Regions from separate parts of the Streptomyces sp. NPDC025833 genome, predicted to be linked through region 1. Evidence: predicted binding sites of a transcription regulator. Region 1 holds the regulator's gene; each other region holds the start of a gene.
What was found. Region 1 encodes HrcA, which represses chaperone genes, less so after heat shock. Its sites were predicted from a motif close to TTNGCACTCNGNNNNNCNGAGTGCNAA; they were not measured.
Positions count from the first base shown of each region.

Region 2: groL (chaperonin GroEL) is a predicted target of HrcA. The motif match lies at 2,281-2,307, and genes of this name have one in related genera.
Region 3: groES (co-chaperone GroES) is a predicted target of HrcA. The motif match lies at 4,367-4,393, and genes of this name have one in related genera.

Region 1 covers NZ_JBVHNF010000017.1:99,329-105,530, reverse strand. The annotation lists gene ACZ4K2_RS28400 (hypothetical protein) at 1-290, opposite strand, end outside; gene ACZ4K2_RS28395 (VOC family protein) at 398-790, opposite strand; gene ACZ4K2_RS28390 (16S rRNA (uracil(1498)-N(3))-methyltransferase) at 814-1,566, opposite strand; gene ACZ4K2_RS28385 (nitronate monooxygenase) at 1,563-2,639, opposite strand; gene dnaJ (molecular chaperone DnaJ) at 2,808-3,944, opposite strand; gene hrcA (heat-inducible transcriptional repressor HrcA) at 3,945-4,961, opposite strand; gene ACZ4K2_RS28370 (MBL fold metallo-hydrolase) at 5,121-5,843, shown strand; gene ACZ4K2_RS28365 (DUF3097 domain-containing protein) at 5,878-6,202, shown strand, end outside.
Region 2 covers NZ_JBVHNF010000004.1:340,855-347,056, forward strand. The annotation lists gene ACZ4K2_RS08955 (NADH:flavin oxidoreductase) at 1-264, opposite strand, end outside; gene groL (chaperonin GroEL) at 496-2,118, opposite strand; gene ACZ4K2_RS08965 (cold-shock protein) at 2,425-2,628, opposite strand; gene ACZ4K2_RS08970 (ubiquitin-like small modifier protein 1) at 3,058-3,333, opposite strand; gene thrC (threonine synthase) at 3,330-4,613, opposite strand; SAM riboswitch class I at 4,631-4,787, opposite strand; gene ACZ4K2_RS08980 (glucosyl-3-phosphoglycerate synthase) at 4,945-5,889, shown strand; gene ACZ4K2_RS08985 (alpha,alpha-trehalose-phosphate synthase (UDP-forming)) at 5,974-6,202, shown strand, end outside.
Region 3 covers NZ_JBVHNF010000007.1:236,554-242,755, reverse strand. The annotation lists gene ACZ4K2_RS14595 (MOSC domain-containing protein) at 1-457, shown strand, start outside; gene ACZ4K2_RS14590 (SDR family NAD(P)-dependent oxidoreductase) at 533-1,306, shown strand; gene ACZ4K2_RS14585 (ester cyclase) at 1,390-2,097, shown strand; gene groL (chaperonin GroEL) at 2,167-3,792, opposite strand; gene groES (co-chaperone GroES) at 3,912-4,220, opposite strand; gene ACZ4K2_RS14570 (polysaccharide deacetylase family protein) at 4,481-5,302, opposite strand; gene ACZ4K2_RS14565 (polysaccharide deacetylase family protein) at 5,299-6,202, opposite strand, start outside.

The DNA of each region.
Region 1 (6,202 bases):
CCGTCGTCCGTCTCGCCCCGGCAGTCGACCGAGACGAGGGCGGTCTCGCCCGACGAGGGTGTGTCACCGCCGTCCTTGTCGCGGTAACTCCCCGTGCAGGTGAGCCACTTGACGTTCACGTCCCGGCGTTCCAGCGCGTCGGTCGCGGTCCGGTCGGTGGTGTACGCGACGGTCGCGGACCCGAGGCCGCCCGGTTCGCACGCCACCACGGCGCCTGCGCCCAGCACGGCGAGGCCCGCCACGGCCACCGCCCGCGGCCCGCGCCGTGTCCCTCTTCTCCATGCCCCCATGCCTGGCAGCGTGCCACCGGCCCGGACGGGACGGAAGGCCGGAAACGGCCACTCACCCGTTCGGGCGGACGGCGGGGGGCGGCGGAGGTCTGCCGCGCCGTCGGCCGTCAGCCGCGCAGCAGCAGCCATTCCTGGAGTTCGACCAGGTTGCCCTCGGGGTCCTTGAGGTGGGCCACGCGCATGCGGTCGGTCATGGCGGCCGGCCCGTGCAGCAGGCCGGCGCCGCGCGCGGCGATCTCCGCGCAGTAGGCGTCCAGGTCGTCGACGCGCAGCACGACCAGGGAGCGGTGACCGGTGGCGGTCCCGCCCAGCTCGTCCAGGATCCGGGCCATCATCGCGCGGTCCTGGAGCGCGATCCCGGCGGAGCCCGCGTGCGGGCTGAACTTCTCGTACGGGCCCTCGCTCGCGCCGGACTGCGGCCGGAGCCCGAGGACGTCGGCGTAGAAGCGGTAACAGGCGGCGAAGTCGGTGACCAGGAGCCGGACTTGGGCGAGTTCCACGGTGTCCCCCGGGTGCGGTGTCGTCAGGACCAGCGGCCGGTGCGGCCCAGCAGCAGGGCCACGGCGGCGGTGCCGGCGGTGGAGGTGCGCAGCACGGTGGGCCCGAGCACGCACGCCTTGGCGCCGGCCTCCTCGAAGAGGGCCAGCTCGTCCCGCGCGACGCCTCCCTCGGGACCGACGACCAGCACGATCCGTCCGCGGGCGGGCAGTTCGGCCGTCGCCAGCGGCAGGCTCTCGTGCTCGAAGTCGGAGTGCAACACGGCGGCGAAGTCGGCTCCGGCGAGGAGCGCGGCGACCTGCTTGGTGCTCGCGGCGTCCGCGACCTCCGGGAAGCGCAGCCGGCGGGACTGCTTGCCGGCCTCGCGGGCGGTGGCCCGCCACTTCGCGAGCGCCTTCAGTCCCCGCTCGCCCTTCCACTGGGTGATGCAGCGGGCGGCCTGCCAGGGCACGATCGCGTCGACCCCGGTCTCCGTCATGGTCTCCACGGCCAGCTCGCCGCGGTCGCCCTTGGGCAGGGCCTGGACGACGGTGATCCGGGGGCTGGGCTCGGGCTCCACCGGGAACGCGAAGGGCTCGACGACCATGTGGTCCTTGCCCGAGACGCTGACGACGACCCCGGCGGCACCCCGGCCCTCGCCGTCGGTGAGCACCACCTCCTCGCCGGGCCGCATCCGCCGCACGGAGACCGCGTGCCGTCCCTCGGGTCCGTCCACGTCGACGACCGAGCCGGGGCCCACGCCCGCCAGCGAGCCGACGACGAACACCGGCGCGGTCATCGGGCGCCACCCCCGGCCGACAACGCTGTCCTGGCGGTGTCGAGTTCCTCGGCCAGCACCTCCACCAGGCCGCCGGCGGGCAGCTCGCGGGCCAGCCGGTGGCCCTGTCCCGCCCACAGCGCCATGCCCTGGGCGTCCCCCGCCTTGGCGGCGGCCTTGCGCAGCGGCGCGGTGAGGTGGTGGATCTCCGGGTAGGCGGCGGGGGCGTAGGGGCCGTGCTCGCGCAGGAAGCGGTTGACCAGTCCGCGGGCCGGGCGGCCGCTGAAGGCGCGGGTCAGCTCGGTGCGCACGAACAGGGGGTTGGTGAGCGCCTGCTTGTGCTCGGCGCTCGCGCCGGACTCGTGGGCGGCGAGGAAGGCGGTACCGAGCTGGGCCGCATCGGCGCCCGCGGCGAGGACGGCGGCGATCTGGCCGCCGCGCATGATGCCGCCGGCGGCGACGACCGGGACGCGCACGGCCTCCCGGACCTGCGTGACCAGCGACAGCAGTCCGATGCCCGAGCCGTCGTTCTCCGGGATGTCCCGGTGGGTGCCCTGGTGGCCGCCGGCCTCGACGCCCTGGGCGACGACCGCGTCCGCCCCGGCCCGCTCGGCCGCGCGGGCCTCCTCCGCGGTGGTGGCCGTGACCAGGGTGAAGGTGCCGGCCCGGTGCAGCGCGTCGAAGACCTCCCGGTCCGGCACGCCGAAGTGGAAGGAGACCACCGGCACCGGGTTGTCGAGCAGGACGGCGAGCTTGGCGTCGTAGCCGTCGTCCCGGGCGCTGTCCGGGTCCCCCAGCTCGGTCTCGTACCAGGCGGCCTCCCCGGCCAGCTGGTGGGCGTAGACCTCGACGGCGCCGGACTCGGCGTACTCCGGCTGCGGCACGAACACGTTCACGCCGAACGGGCGGCCCGTGAGCGCCCGCAGCTGCTTGATCTCCTGGTACATCCCGTCGGCGGTCTTGTACCCGGCGGCCAGGAATCCGAGGCCGCCGGCCTCGCTGACGGCGGCGGCGAGCTGCGGAAGGGAGGTACCGCCCGCCATCGGGGCCTGCACGATCGGGTGGGGGAAGAGATCGGTCAGCGCGGAGGACATGAGCGCATGGTGTCACGTCCTCCGGACAAGTCCGAATCCGGGCTTCGCCCGCCCCGGACCGGTGGCGCGGGGGTGCCGGAGCACCCCGCGCGAGGCGCCCCGGCGCCCGGGGCGTCTCGCCGCGCGGCGGGGCGCGGCCGGGGGTGCCCCGGGCGGGCGGGCGGCGGGTCAGCGCCCGTTGAACGCGTCCTTCAGCCGGGAGAACAGGCCCTGCTGACCGGGCTGGAACTGGCCCGTCGGGCGCTCCTCGCCGCGGAGCTTGGCCAGCTCGCGCAGCAGCCGCTCCTGCTCGGGGTCGAGCTTGGTCGGCGTGAGGACCTCGACGTGGACGATCAGGTCGCCCCGGCCGCCGCCGCGCAGGTGCGTGACGCCCCGGTTGTGCAGCGGGATCGACTGGCCGGACTGGGTGCCGGGCCGGATGTCGACCTCCTCCATGCCGTCCAGGGTCTCCAGCGGCACCTTCGTGCCGAGCGCCGCCGCCGTCATCGGGATGGTGACCGTGCAGTGCAGGTCGTCGCCGCGCCGCTGGAAGGTCGGGTGCGGCAGCTCGTGGATCTCCACGTACAGGTCGCCGGCGGGGCCGCCGCCGGGGCCGACCTCGCCCTCGCCCGCGAGCTGGATGCGGGTGCCGTTGTCGACACCGGCCGGGATCTTCACGGTGAGCGTGCGGCGGGAGCGGACCCGGCCGTCGCCGGCGCACTCCGGGCACGGCGTCGGCACGACGGTGCCGAAGCCCTGGCACTGCGGGCACGGCCGCGAGGTCATGACCTGGCCCAGGAAGGACCGGGTGACCTGGGAGACCTCACCGCGGCCGCGGCACATGTCGCACGTCTGCGCGGAGGTGCCCGGAGCGGCGCCCTCGCCGTTGCAGGTGTTGCAGACGACCGCGGTGTCGACCTGGATGTCCTTGGTCGTCCCGAAGGCCGCCTCGTCCAGCTCGACCTCGATCCGGATCATCGCGTCCTGGCCGCGCCGGGTGCGCGAGCGCGGCCCGCGCTGCGACGCCGTGCCGAAGAACGCGTCCATGATGTCCGAGAAGTTGCCGAAGCCGCCGGCCCCGAAGCCGCCCGCGCCGGCGCCGCCGGACTGCGAGAGCGGGTCGCCGCCGAGGTCGTAGACCTGCTTCTTCTGCGGGTCCGACAGCACCTCGTAGGCGGCGTTGATCTCCTTGAACCGCTCCTGGGTCTTCGGATCCGGGTTGACGTCCGGGTGCAGCTCGCGCGCGAGCCTGCGGAACGCCTTCTTGATCTCATCCTGCGACGCGTCGCGGCGCACGCCGAGAACGGCGTAGTAGTCCGTGGCCACTTACGACTCCGCCAGGATCTGTCCGACGTACCGTGCCACTGCGCGTACCGCTCCCATCGTTCCCGGGTAGTCCATGCGGGTCGGTCCGACCACGCCGAGCTTGGCAACCGCCTCGCCGCCCGAACCGTAGCCCACCGACACGACGGAGGTTGAGTTGAGTCCCTCATGGGCGTTCTCGTGGCCGATGCGCACGGTCACGCCCGGGTCCTTGGCCTCGCCCAGGAGCTTGAGGAGCACGACCTGCTCCTCCAGGGCCTCCAGGACGGGCCGGATCGTGAGGGGGAAGTCGTGCCCGAAGCGGGTGAGATTGGCGGTGCCGCCGATCATCAGCCGCTCCTCGTTCTCCTCGACGAGTGTCTCCAGAAGGGTGGAGAGCACCGTGCAGACCGTACCCCGGTCCTCGGCCTCGAAGCCTTCCGGCAGGTCCTCGACCAGCTTCGGCACGTCCGCGAACCGGCGGCCCGCCACCCGGCTGTTCAGCCGCGCCCGCAGGTCGGCCAGCGAGGTCTCGCCGAACGGCGCCGGGCAGTCGACCATCCGCTGCTCGACCCGGCCGGTGTCCGTGATCAGCACGAGCATCACGCGCGCGGGGGCGAGCGAGAGCAGCTCCACGTGCCGCACGGTGGACCGGGTCAGCGACGGGTACTGGACGACGGCGACCTGCCGGGTCAGCTGCGCGAGCAGCCGCACGGTCCGCGCCACGACGTCGTCGAGGTCGACGGCGCCCTCCAGGAAGTTCTGGATCGCCCGCCGCTCCGGCGCGGTCATCGGCTTGACGCCGGCGAGCTTGTCCACGAACAGGCGGTAGCCCTTGTCGGTGGGGATGCGCCCGGCGCTGGTGTGCGGCTGGGCGATGTACCCCTCGTCCTCCAGGGCCGCCATGTCGTTGCGGACGGTGGCCGGGGACACGCCGAGGCTGTGCCGCTCGGTCAGCGCCTTGGAGCCGACCGGCTCCTCGGTGCCCACGTAGTCCTGGACGATGGCGCGCAGCACCTGGAGCCTGCGTTCACTCAGCATTCGCGCGCACCTCCAGCACGTCGTCCCCTCGTCATCGCCGTCGTTCTCCTGGCACTCCTCGCGGGCGAGTGCCAGCATTCCCCGGCCAGTGTACGGCCGAGGGGTACGCACTGGGCAAGGTCGGGCCGCGGCACCGGGCCGTACCGCTAGCGTCGCGGTATGACGGTGACTTGGGAAGACCTGGGGTGGGAGCGGCTGGCCGCGGGGGTCGGGCGGCGCCGGCTGCCCGGCTGGGACTGCACGGCCGGCCTGGTGCTCGGCGGGAGTACGACGCTGGTGGTGGACGCCGGTTCGAGCCTGGCCGAGGGGGCGCGGCTGCGCTCCGATGCCCAGCGGCTGGCCGGCGGACGTGTGACCCATCTCGCGCTCACCCATCCCCATTTCGACCACGTCTTCGGGGCCGCGGCGTTCGCCGGGACGGAGGTGTACGCGGCGGTGGGCACCGACTCGGTGTTCGCCCACGAGCGCGGGGCGCTGCGCGCGGACGCGGTGCGGTGCGGTCTGCCGGCGGCGGACGCGGACGAGGCGGTGGACGCGCTGGCGCCGCCCCGGCACCCGGTCTCCGGCGAGTGGACGCTGGACCTCGGCGGCGGCCGGCAGGCGCTGCTGGCCGACGTGGGGCCCGGGCACACCGCCCACGACCTCGTGGTCCTCGTCCCGGGCCCGCCCGAGGTGGTCTTCTGCGGGGACCTGGTCGAGGAGTCCGGCGAGCCGCAGGCGGGTCCGGACGCGGTCCCGTCGCGCTGGCCGGACGCGCTCGACCGGCTGCTGGCGCTCGGCGGCGAGGACGCGTTGTACGTGCCCGGTCACGGAGCGGTGGTGGACGCGGCGTTCGTACGGCGGCAGCGCGACGCCCTGGCGGCGCGCTTCGGCGTGTCGTGAGCGCCGCCGTACGGGTTTCCCTATCGTCATCCGAATGCGCCAGTACTCCGCCGACCTGACCCCGCCGTGGAAGAAGCCGAAAGCGGCGCCGGAGGTGCCTGCGGAGCCGGGCCTGGTGGTCGAGGAGCCCGGCACCGGGTTCTGCGGCGCGGTGATCCGCTGCGAGGCGGGCACGGTGACGCTCGAGGACCGCTTCGGCAGGCACCGGGTGTTCCCGCTGGAGCCGCGCGGCTTCCTGCTGGAGGGCAGGCCGGTGACGCTCGTACGGGCCTCGGCGGCGGCCCCCGCCCGGCCCGCCCGCACCGCGTCCGGTTCGGTCGCCGTGCCGGACGCACGCGCGCGCGTGGCCCGCGCCGGCC
Region 2 (6,202 bases), on a different contig from region 1:
CTCGCCGTGGAAGCGCGGGACGCGGTCGCTCTGGCCGGCCGACTCGTGGCCCACGTAGGTGCCCTCGGTGACGATCAGGCCGACCCCGGCGGCGGCACGGCGCGCGTAGTAGGAGCGGACGTCCGGGCCGGGGACACCGCCCGGGGAGAACATGCGGGTCATCGGCGCCATCGCGATGCGGTTCGGGACGGTGAGGCCGTTGAGCGCGATCGGGCGGGAGAGGATGCCGGCCGCCCGGGAGGCGGGTGGCGTGGTGACGGTCATGGGGGCTCCTCGCGGACGGGGTTACCGACTGGTATGTGCGTGCGCATTGTTGCAACGTCTTAAGCAATACCGTCGGGCGCCCCCGCATTCCCCGTCCCGGCCGGAAAGGGACGTGACCCCGGCCTCACGGGCCGGGCGGGCGGGGCCACCGGGAAACGCCGAGGGCGGCACCCCCAGGAGTTGGGGGTGCCGCCCTCGGTCCGCAGGACAGGCGATCAACCGTCAGGTCGATCAGAAGTCCATGTCACCGCCCGGCATGCCGCCGCCGGCCGGCGCGGCGGTCTTCTCCGGCTTGTCGGCGATGACGGCCTCGGTGGTGAGGAACAGCGCGGCGATGGAGGCGGCGTTCTGCAGCGCGGAACGGGTCACCTTCGCCGGGTCGATGATGCCCTCGGCGACCAGGTCGACGTACTCGCCGGTCGCGGCGTTCAGGCCGTGGCCCGGGGTCAGGTTGCGCACCTTCTCCACCACGACACCGCCCTCGAGGCCGGCGTTGACGGCGATCTGCTTCAGCGGGGCCTCCAGGGCGATGCGCACGGCGTTGGCGCCGGTCGCCTCGTCACCCTCGAGCTCCAGCTTCTCGAAGACCTGGGAGGCCTGGAGCAGGGCCACGCCACCACCGGCGACGATGCCCTCCTCGACGGCGGCCTTCGCGTTGCGGACGGCGTCCTCGATGCGGTGCTTGCGCTCCTTGAGCTCCACCTCGGTGGCGGCACCGGCCTTGATGACCGCGACACCGCCGGCGAGCTTCGCCAGGCGCTCCTGCAGCTTCTCGCGGTCGTAGTCCGAGTCGCTGTTCTCGATCTCGGCGCGGATCTGGTTCACGCGGCCGTTGACCTGGTCCGAGGAACCGGCACCGTCGACGATGGTGGTCTCGTCCTTGGTGATGACGACCTTGCGGGCGCGGCCCAGGAGGTCCAGGGTCGCGTTCTCCAGCTTGAGGCCGACCTCCTCGGAGATGACCTCGCCGCCCGTGAGGATGGCGATGTCGCCGAGCATGGCCTTGCGGCGGTCGCCGAAGCCCGGGGCCTTGACGGCGACGGACTTGAAGGTGCCGCGGATCTTGTTGACGACCAGGGTCGACAGGGCCTCGCCCTCGACGTCCTCGGCGATGATCAGCAGCGGCTTGCCCGACTGCATGACCTTCTCCAGCAGCGGGAGCAGGTCCTTGACGGAGCCGATCTTGGAGTTGGCGATGAGGATGTACGGGTCCTCGAGCGACGCCTCCATGCGCTCCATGTCGGTCGCGAAGTAGGCGGAGATGTAGCCCTTGTCGAAGCGCATGCCCTCGGTGAGCTCGAGCTCCAGACCGAAGGTGTTGCTCTCCTCGACGGTGATGACGCCTTCCTTGCCGACCTTGTCCATGGCCTCGGCGATCAGCTCGCCGATCTGGGTGTCGGCGGCGGAGATGGACGCGGTGGAGGCGATCTGCTCCTTGGTCTCCACGTCCTTCGCCTGCTCCAGCAGGGCGGCGGAGACGGCCTCGACGGCCTTCTCGATACCGCGCTTCAGCGCCATCGGGTTGGCGCCGGCGGCCACGTTGCGCAGGCCCTCCTTGACCAGGGCCTGGGCGAGCACGGTCGCGGTGGTCGTACCGTCGCCGGCGACGTCGTCCGTCTTCTTGGCGACTTCCTTGACCAGCTCGGCGCCGATCTTCTCGTACGGGTCCTCCAGCTCGATCTCCTTGGCGATGGACACACCATCGTTGGTGATCGTGGGGGCGCCCCACTTCTTCTCAAGGACGACGTTGCGGCCCTTGGGGCCGAGGGTGACCTTGACGGCGTCGGCGAGCTGGTTCATACCGCGCTCAAGGCCGCGCCGCGCCTCCTCGTCGAAGGAGATGATCTTGGCCATGGGAAGTGGTCCCTCCAGGACTGGGGGTGATTCCTTTGGACCGCGCCCGCGCCCGCGACGGACGGCTCACCGGCCTCGTGGTTCCTTGCCCCACCCGGCCTGCGGGCCTCACCGACCCGGTCCTTCTCTGTCACTCTCACCTTCAGAGTGCTAACGCAATGATTAGCACTCGGGGTGGTCGAGTGCAAGCGCCCCGGGCGGGTACGGCCCCCCGTCAGCCGCCCGCGAACAGCGGCACGGGCCGCCACCGGGCACGACGAAGGGCCCGCACCCTCTGCGAGGTGCGGGCCCTTCGGACAAAAACGTTCAGGCGGTGACGCGAACCATGTCGGCCTGCGGACCCTTCTGGCCCTGCGAGATCTCGAACTCGACCCGCTGGCCCTCTTCCAGGGTGCGGTAGCCGTCCATCTGAATCGCGCTGTAGTGGACGAAGACGTCCGCACCACCGTCGACCGCGATGAAGCCGTACCCCTTCTCCGCGTTGAACCACTTGACGGTGCCCTGAGCCATGCCTAACTCCCCTATTACTGGCCCTTGCACAGATCCGCACTTCGCGGACCCGGGTCAGACCTCACCCCCGCCGGGCGGGGGCGTGCGCCGGAACGCGTCGACCGCGGCCGAATGTATCTGTCCAACTGCCGTCTGCAACAGGTCAATCGGACGAGAATTCTGGACGCGAACGGTCCGGGAAGAGGGGAGAATTCACCCGCCGCCAGGGCAAGTCGGGCTCCACAAAAGCCACAAATGCCGCAGAGAACCCGCACACTTTGGCTACTTCTTGTCGGGCGGGCGGCATGAATCAGGGCCCCGCGCACCGGGCGCGGCAACCGTGTTCCCCAACTCTACCGCGCTCAATCACACAGAATTGCCCCCTCCGCTTCTCTCACGGAGGGGGCAATCCGGCGAACGGTCGGTAACCGTCATTACCGAAGGTAATGATCAGCCTCCGGCGACCGCCGGAATGATCGATACGCCGGCGCCGTCGGGGGTCGCCGTCTGCAGGCCCTGCTCGAAGCGGACGTCGTCGTCGTTGACGTACACGTTCACGAACCGGCGCAGCTTGCCCTGGTCGTCCAGGACGCGGGCGGCGATCCCGGTGTGGTCCCGCTCCAGGCTGTCGATGACCTCGGCGAGGGTCGCGCCCTCGGCGCTGACCTCGGCCCGGCCGCCGGTGTAGGTGCGCAGGATGGTGGGGATGCGAACGGTCACGCTCATGCGAGGCCAGCCTCTCGGAAGGAGTCCAGGGTCGGGCGGATGGTGGCGGTGAGACCGGTGCCGGCCACCGCGTCCAGGGTCTTCAGGCCGTCGCCGGTGTTCAGCACGACCGTGGTCTTCGCCGGGTCCAGCACGCCGCTCTCGATCAGCTTGCGGGTGACGCCGACGGTCACCCCGCCCGCCGTCTCCGCGAAGATGCCCTCCGTGCGGGCCAGCAGCTTGATGGCGTCCACGATCTCCGGGTCCGTGACGTCCTCCACGGCACCGCCCGTGCGGCGCGCGATGTCCAGCACGTACGGACCGTCGGCGGGGTTGCCGATGGCGAGGGACTTGGCGATGGTGTCCGGCTTCTGGGGGCGTACGACGTCGTGGCCGGCCTTGTAGGCGGCGGACACCGGGGAGCAGCCCGCGGCCTGCGCGCCGAAGATCCTGTACGGCCTGTCCTCGACCAGACCCAGCCGGATCAGCTCCTGGAGACCCTTGTCGATCTTCGTGAGCTGGGAGCCGGAGGCGATCGGCACCACGATCTGGTCGGGCAGCCGCCAGCCGAGCTGCTCGCAGATCTCGTACGCGAGGGTCTTGGACCCCTCCGCGTAGTACGGCCGCAGGTTGACGTTGACGAAGCCCCAGCCCTCGCCGGCCGGGTCGCCGATCAGCTCGGAGCAGAAGCGGTTCACGTCGTCGTAGTTGCCCTGGATGCCGACGAGTTCGCCGCCGTAGACCGCGGCCATGACGACCTTGCCCTGCTCCAGGTCGTGCGGGATGAACACGCAGGAGCGGAAGCCGGCCCGGGCCGCGGCGGCGCCGACCGCGCCGGCCAGGTTGCCCGTGGAGGAGCAGGACAGGGTGGTGAAGCCGAAGGCGCGGGCGGCCTCCAGGGCCTGGGCGACCACCCGGTCCTTGAAGGAGTGGGTCGGGTTGCCGGAGTCGTCCTTCACGTACAGCCCGCCGGTCACGCCCAGCTCCCGGGCCAGGTTGTCGGCCTTGACGAGCTTGGTCCAGCCCGGGTTGATGTTGGGCTTGTCCGCGACGTCCGCCGGGACGGGCAGCAGCGGCGCGTACCGCCAGATGTTCGCGGGGCCGGCCTCGATGCGGCGGCGCAGTTCCTCGGTGTCGTAGCCGGAGAAGTCGTAGGCGATCTCCAGCGGGCCGAAGCACTCCTCACAGGCGAACACGGGTCCGAGCGGGACGCGGTGACCACACTCGCGACAGCTCAGGCCGGTGGCGGGACCGAGGTCGGCGGTGGTGTTCCCGGTGGTTGCGACAGTCTGCACAGCCATGGAGGCGAGGCCCTTTCTCCTCATCTTCCTCACGGCGCACTTCGCCGTGAGACGGATTTGGCACCTTCCCTAGCCGGGAGCCTCGCGGTGACGATCAGAACTGATCTACGAGAACCGGCTGGAGGGTTGCCGGGGCTTCATCGGGCCGTGTCCCTCTGCCCCTCTGGATGAGCTGTATGCGGTTGTCGACGCCCGGGACCCCGGCATGCGGTGGTCCCCGACGTTGTTCAAGACTGTAACCGAAGGCCAGGGCGGTTGAGATAGTCGTCCGAAGCGCGAGATGGATCACACGGCCGTCCGTGTGGTCACGAACAGTGAGGAGCCGCAGACCGTGCTGGAAGAAGTCGAGCGCTGGCTGGCCACCCGCTCCTGGTCCGTGGCCGACCGCCCCCTCCGGCAGGTCCTGGCCGCCAAGCAGCGCACGGGCCGGACGATCAGCGTCGTGCTGCCCGCGCTCGACGAGGAGGAGACGGTCGGCGAGATCGTCGCGGTCATCCGCCGCGACCTCGTGGAGCGGGCACCGCTCGTCGACGAGATCGTCGTCGTGGACTCCGGCTCCACCGACCGCACCTCCGAGGTCGCCGCCGCCGCGGGCGCGCGGGTCGTGCACCGCGACGCGATACTGCCCCGCCTCCCGGCCGTCCCCGGCAAGGGCGAGGTGCTGTGGCGCTCCCTGCTGGTGACCGGCGGGGACATCCTCTGCTTCGTCGACGCCGACCTGAAGGAGTTCTCCTCCGACTTCGTCCTCGGGATCGTCGGCCCGCTGCTCACCGAGCCCGACGTGGACCTGGTCAAGGCGATGTACGACCGTCCGCTCGGGGCCACCGGCGGGCAGGGCGGCCGGGTCACCGAGCTGATGGCCCGCCCGCTGCTGAACATGCACTGGCCGCGGCTGGCGGGCTTCGTGCAGCCGCTGGGCGGCGAGTACGCGGCCCGCCGCTCCCTGCTGGAACGGCTTCCCTTCCCCGTCGGCTACGGCGTGGAGCTGGGCATGCTGGTGGACGCGCTGCACCTGGCCGGCCTGGACGCGCTGGCCCAGGTCGACGTGGGCGTGCGCAGGCACCGCCACCAGGACGGCCAGGCCCTCGGCCGGATGGCCGCCGCCATCTACCGCACGGCCCAGCTCCGGCTGGCCCGCGGCCACCTGGTCCGGCCCTCGCTGACCCAGTTCGAGCGGGGCGCGGACGGCTTCGAACCGCGCACCCACCCGGTGGACACCGAGGAGCGGCCGCCGATGGTGGAGATCGCGGAGTACGCCGACCGGAAGGTGGCGTGAACGGCCGGTGCACGGCCGCTTGCCCGCCCCTTACCGGGCGGAACGCACGTTTGAGGGTTTACGGGCCGGGCTAGGTTGAGGCGTATGGCCTCCACGCACGATGCTGCCGAGAAAGCTCAGGTGCTGGTCGCGTCGAACCGCGGCCCCGTCTCCTACCAGGTACGCGAGGACGGCTCGCTGCACGCCCGGCGCGGCGGCGGCGGGCTGGTCTCGGGACTGTCCGCCATCGGGTCGGACGCGGACTCGGTGTGGGTGTGCGCCGCGCTGGGCGACGGCGACCGGGCGGCCGTCCGGCACGCGGACGGCGGGCTGC
Region 3 (6,202 bases), on a different contig from region 1:
CGCGCGCGAGGACCTCGACGCCTGGGAGCGCGAGCTGGGCCGGCCGCTGGCCAACGGCTGCTTCGGGGAGAACCTCACGACGGACGGGCTCCTCGTCTCGGACGCGCTGATCGGCGAGCGCTGGCGGATCGGCCGCGAGGTGGTTCTGGAGGTGACCTCGGGGCGCATCCCGTGCCGTACGTTCCAGGGCCATCTGGGCGAGCGCGGCTGGGTCAAGAGCTTCACCCGGAAGGGCGCGACGGGTGCCTACCTCCGGGTGATCGAACCGGGCGAGATACGGGCGGGCGACCCGGTGGAGATCGTGCACCGGCCGGAGCACGGGGTGACGGCGGCCATGGAGTTCCGCGCGACCACCACCGAGCGGGACCTGCTGCCCCGGCTGCTCGCCGCGGGCGCCGCGCTGCACCCGGAGGCGCTGGCGAAGGCCCGCAAGTACGCCGCCGCGCACGGGGTCTGAGCCGGCGTCGGTCCGGGACGGCGCACGGGCGCTCGGACCACCGGGATCATCGGCCCGGGTCACTACCCTTGGGCCATGACAACGGCTCTGATTACGGGATCGACCGCGGGCATCGGCGCCGCGTTCGCGCGGCGGCTGGCGGCGGACGGGCACGACCTCGTCCTGGTCGCCCGGGACACCGGGCGGCTGCGCGACCAGGCGACCGAACTGCACGACCGGCACGGCATCGAGGTCGAGGTGCTGACCGCGGACCTGGCGCAGGACAAGGGGATCGAGGCGGTGGCCGACCGGCTCGGCGACCGGCGGAAGCCGGTCGACCTGCTGGTCAACAACGCCGGCTTCGGCAACAAGGGCCGCTATCTGGACGTGTCGATGGCCGACGAGCTCCGGATGCTGAAGGTGCACTGCGAGGCGGTGCTCCGGCTGACGTCGGCGGCGGCGGAGGCGATGCGCGGGCGCGGCCGGGGCGGGGTGGTGAACGTCGCCTCGGTGGCCGCCTTCCTCCCGCGCGGCACGTACGGCGCGTCCAAGGCCTGGGTCGTGCAGTTCACCCAGGGCGCGGCGAAGGACCTGGCCGGCACCGGGGTGCGGCTGATGGCGCTCTGCCCGGGCTTCGTGCGCACCGAGTTCCACGAGCGGGCCGGGATGGGCACGGACAACATCCCCGGCTGGATGTGGCTGGACGCCGACAAGCTGGTCGCCGCGGCCCTGACCGACCTCGCGCGCGGCAGGACGGTGTCCATCCCGGACCCGCGCTACAAGGCGCTGATGGGTCTGGTGAAGGTGACGCCGCGGGGGCTGCTGGGCGGGATCAGTTCCCGTACGGGGCGCAAGTACGGGCCGCAGTAGCCGGCGGGTGACGCCGCGGTCCCGGTGGGAGAATGGGCGGGACGGTTTCCGGGCCAGGGGGGCCTGAGCCTGAGGCGGGCGCCATGACCTTCGTACAGCTCATCGAGTGCAGGACGAGCCGGCTGGACGAGATGAACCGGCTCCTGGACGACTGGGTCCGGCAGGCCGGGGGGAAGCGGGCGGCGACGCACGCGCTGGTCGGCACGGACCGCTCGGACGCCTCGCACGTCGTCGAGATGGTGGAGTTCCCCTCGTACGAGGAGGCGATGCGGAACTCGAACCTCCCGGAGACCGACCGGGTCTACCGGGGGCTGGTCGCGCTGTGCGACGAGCTGCCGACGTTCACCGACCTGGACGTCGTCCGGGACGAGAACCTGTCCGAGCACGTCGTGCGGAGGTTCTTCGAGGCGCTGTGCGCCCCGGACGAGCTGCCCCCGCTGAACGACCTGCTGGACGAGGACGTGCACAGCCGCGATCCGATGAACCCGCAGGACACCATCGGGCTGGACCACGTCCGCGCCGAGTTCCGGATGTGGCGGGCGGCCTTCGACTTCCGGTTCACGGTCGAGGACGTCCTCGCCCAGGGCGGGCGGGCCTGCGCGCGCTGGAACTGGCGCGCCACGCACCGGGGCGACTTCCTGGGGATCGCCCCCACCGGCAGGCGGGTCGCCAGGACCGGGATGACCCTGTTCCGCTTCGGAGCGAGCGGCCGGATCGCCGAACTGTGGTGGCAGCACGACCAGCTCGGGCTGCTGGAGCAGCTCGGGGCGCTGGACGAGTGGGAGCGGTAGGCCGGGCGGACAGGGCGAAGGCCCGGCCCCCTCGACGGGGTGCCGGGCCTTCACTCACGGGCGGTCGCCTCAGTGGGCGTGGCCGTGGCCGTGACCGGCGGCGGCCGGCTCCTCCTCTTCCTTCTTCTCGACGACCAGGGTCTCGGTCGTGAGCAGCAGGGAGGCGATGGAGGCGGCGTTCTCCAGGGCGGAGCGGGTGACCTTGACCGGGTCGATGACGCCGGCCTTGACCAGGTCGCCGTACTCGCCGGTGGCGGCGTTGTAGCCCTGACCCTTGTCCAGGTCCTTGACCTTGGACACGATCACGTAGCCCTCCTGGCCGGCGTTCTCGCCGATCCAGCGCAGCGGCTCGACCACGGCGTTGCGGACCACGGAGACACCGGTGGCCTCGTCGCCGGTCTTGTCGAGGTTGCCCTCCAGGACCTTGGAGGCGTGCACCAGGGCGGAGCCACCACCGGAGACGATGCCCTCCTCGACCGCGGCGCGGGTCGCGGAGATGGCGTCCTCCAGACGGTGCTTCTTCTCCTTCAGCTCCACCTCGGTGGCGGCGCCGACCTTGATCACGCACACGCCGCCGGCCAGCTTCGCGAGGCGCTCCTGGAGCTTCTCGCGGTCCCAGTCGGAGTCGGTGTTCTCGATCTCGGCCTTGATCTGGGCGACGCGGCCGGTCAGGTCCTCCTGCTTGCCGCCACCCTCGACGATCGTGGTGTCGTCCTTGGTGACGGTGACGCGGCGGGCGGTGCCGAGCACGTCGACGCCGACCTGGTCGAGCTTGAGGCCGACCTCCTCGGAGATGACGGTGGCGCCGGTGAGGACGGCCATGTCCTGGAGCATCGCCTTGCGGCGGTCGCCGAAGCCCGGGGCCTTCACCGCGACGGCGTTGAAGGTGCCGCGGATCTTGTTGACGACCAGGGTCGACAGGGCCTCGCCCTCGAGGTCCTCGGCGATGATCAGCAGCGGCTTCGAGGCACCGGCCTGGATGACCTTCTCCAGCAGCGGCAGCAGCTCCGTGATGGCGGAGATCTTGCCCTGGTTGATCAGGATGTACGGGTCGTCGAGGACGGCCTCCATACGCTCCTGGTCCGTCACGAAGTACGGCGAGAGGTAGCCCTTGTCGAAGGCCATGCCCTCGGTGAAGTCCAGCTCCAGACCGAAGGTGTTGGACTCCTCGACGGTGATGACACCGTCCTTGCCGACCTTGTCCATGGCCTCGGCGATCAGCTCGCCGACCTGCTGGTCCTGGGCGGACAGCGCGGCGACGGCGGCGATGTCGGACTTCTCGTCGATCGGGCGGGCCGAGGCGAGGAGCTCCTCCGAGACGGCCTTGACGGCGGCGTCGATGCCCTTCTTCAGGGCGGCCGGGGAGGCGCCGGCGGCGACGTTGCGCAGACCCTCGCGGACCAGCGCCTGGGCGAGGACCGTGGCGGTGGTGGTGCCGTCACCCGCGATGTCGTTGGTCTTGGTCGCCACCTCCTTGACGAGCTGCGCGCCGAGGTTCTCGTACGGGTCCTCGATCTCCACCTCACGGGCGATCGTGACACCGTCGTTGGTGATGGTGGGGGCGCCGAACTTCTTGTCGATGACGACGTTGCGGCCCTTGGGGCCGATGGTCACCTTGACGGTGTCGGCAAGCTTGTTGACGCCGCGCTCAAGGGCGCGACGGGCGTCCTCGTCGAACTTCAGGATCTTCGCCATGGCAGCGGGAGCCCTCTCGGGAATCTGTGGGTGAAAAACGCCGCGCCCCGGGCGCCCGGCTTCATATCGATCGCGGGGGCCAGGGGCGCAGCTTCAAGCAGAGAGTCGCTTGAGGTGACTTACTTCTCGATGATCGCGAGCACGTCGCGAGCCGAGAGGACGAGGTACTCGTCGCCGTTGTACTTCACCTCGGTGCCGCCGTACTTGCTGTACAGGACGACGTCGCCGACCTTGACGTCGAGCGGCAGACGCTCGCCGTTCTCGAACCGGCCCGGGCCCACGGCGAGGACGGCGCCCTCCTGGGGCTTCTCCTTCGCGGTGTCCGGAATGACCAGGCCAGAGGCCGTGGTCTGCTCGGCGTCCAGCGGCTGGACCACGATGCGGTCCTCGAGCGGCTTGATGGCAACCTTGGAGCTGGCGGTCGTCACGATCCGACCTCCCCCTTCGGAGATCTCGCGGGGTTAACTGTCTGAGGTGGCGACCAGGTCGATCCGTCGTCGCGGGTGCCGGACCTGCCCGTCGCTTTGTTGGCACTCTCACCTGCTGAGTGCCAGAGCCGAGACTATGACCGTGATTAGCACTCGGTCAAGCGGAGTGCCAATTGCCGTGCGGCGCGTCGGCCGGGGACGGCCGCGGGCGGGCACCCCGGCGGCCTGCTGCCGCACCCCTGTTCCCGGCTCGGAGCCCGCTACACGTAGTCCTCCAGGCGCCCCACCGTCAGCCCGTCCTCCTGCGCCTTGCGGAGGACCCGCACCGTGCGCTCCCGCAGGGAGAGGTCCGCCGGCCCGCCGGGTCCCACCAGGACGATGTCGCCGGGGCCGAGCCGCCGGGGGCCGTGGACGCAGACCAGGCCCGCCGGGGTGAGGGCGGCGCGCCACAGGACGAGCGCGGTGATGCCGCAGTCGGCCGCGGCGCGCAGGGTGGTGGTGTCGTAGGAGCCGTGGGGCGGGCGGAGGAGGTGCGGGCGGACGCCGAGCCGGGTGCGCAGGCGGTCCTGCTGGCCGCAGATCCCGGCGCGCTGCTCGGCGTAGGGCAGTCCGGCCGGGGCCCGGTGGCCGGCGGTGCGGTTCTGGAGGCCGGCGCCGAGCGCGCGCAGGCGGGCGAGGCGGCGGCGGCCGGTGCCGGTGTCGGTGCCGGTGCCGGTGCCGGTCAGGAACAGGGTGACGGGCAGCCGGAGTTCGCGGACCATGTCGGCGAAGCGGGGGTCGCGCTCGGCGCCGTCGTCGTAGGTGAGGAAGACGACCGGGTCGCGGGTGGGGACGTGGTCGACCACCGGGGGCGTCCGGTGCGCCCCCGGCCGGCCGGACGGCCGGGCCGGGGGCGCCGGGACGTGGGCGAGCGGCCGGGCCAGCCCCCAGCGCAGGTAGCCGCGGTCGGCGGCGGGGCGGTGCGGACCCACCCCTTCGGCGGCCTTCCTGCCGAGGCGTTCGATGGGGTCGACGGACTGGGCGCAGCCCGTGAGGAGCAGCGCCGCGGCGAGGACCGCGGCCGGACCCCGCCCGCGCCTCACAGGTAGTCCTCCAGGCGGGCCACGGCGTAGCCCTCGCGCGTGACCTTGTCCAGGAAGCGGCGCATGTCGTCCACCATCGTGCCGTCCCACTCGTCGCGGCCGCGGAAGTGGGTGAGGACGATGTCGCCGGGGCGCAGCCGCTGGTCGTCCTCGCGGAACTCCCAGTGGTCGACGAAGACCTCCTCGTTCCAGATCGGCGCGTACTTGATGCCGCAGGACTTGGCGGCGACCAGGGTGTCCTGGTTGTAGTTGCCGTAGGGCGGGCGGAAGACCTCGGGCGCCCTGCCGTACTGCTTGCGCATGACGTCCTGCATGCCGCAGATCTCGGCCCGCTGCTCCTCGTAGGACAGGCCCGGCAGGTAGGGGTGGTGCAGGGTGTGGTTGTTCAGCGTGTTGCCGTGGTCGCGCATCCTGCGGAAGTACGCGTAGTCGTCCTTCACCAGGTAGTCGCTGAGGAAGGCGGTGTACGGGACGTTCAGCTCCCGCATCATGTCGAGGAACCGGGGGTCCTTCTCGGCGCCGTCGTCGATGGTCAGGAAGACGATCTTCCGGTCGGTGGGCACGGTGGTGAAGACCGGGGGCAGGTTCCAGTCCTGCTGGTGGTCCACCTCGAACCCGTCGCGGGCGGTGATCCTCGGCTTCTTCGCGGGCGGCGGCGGGGGCGCCAGCGGAACCTGCCCCAGCCCCCAGCGCCGGGCGGCGGCGGCCTGGCGTGCGCGTTCGGCGGCCTGGCGTGCGCGTTCGGCGGCCTGGCGGGCCTCGGGCCCCATGGCCTGCGCGGGTTCGCGCCCGGCGGGTGCGGAGTGCCCGGAGCCGGCGCCGGCGCAGCCGGAGAGCAGGGCGGCGGTGGCGAGCGCGGCGGCTCCGCCGCCCAGGGCCAGCCGCCGGAAGCGTGTCCAC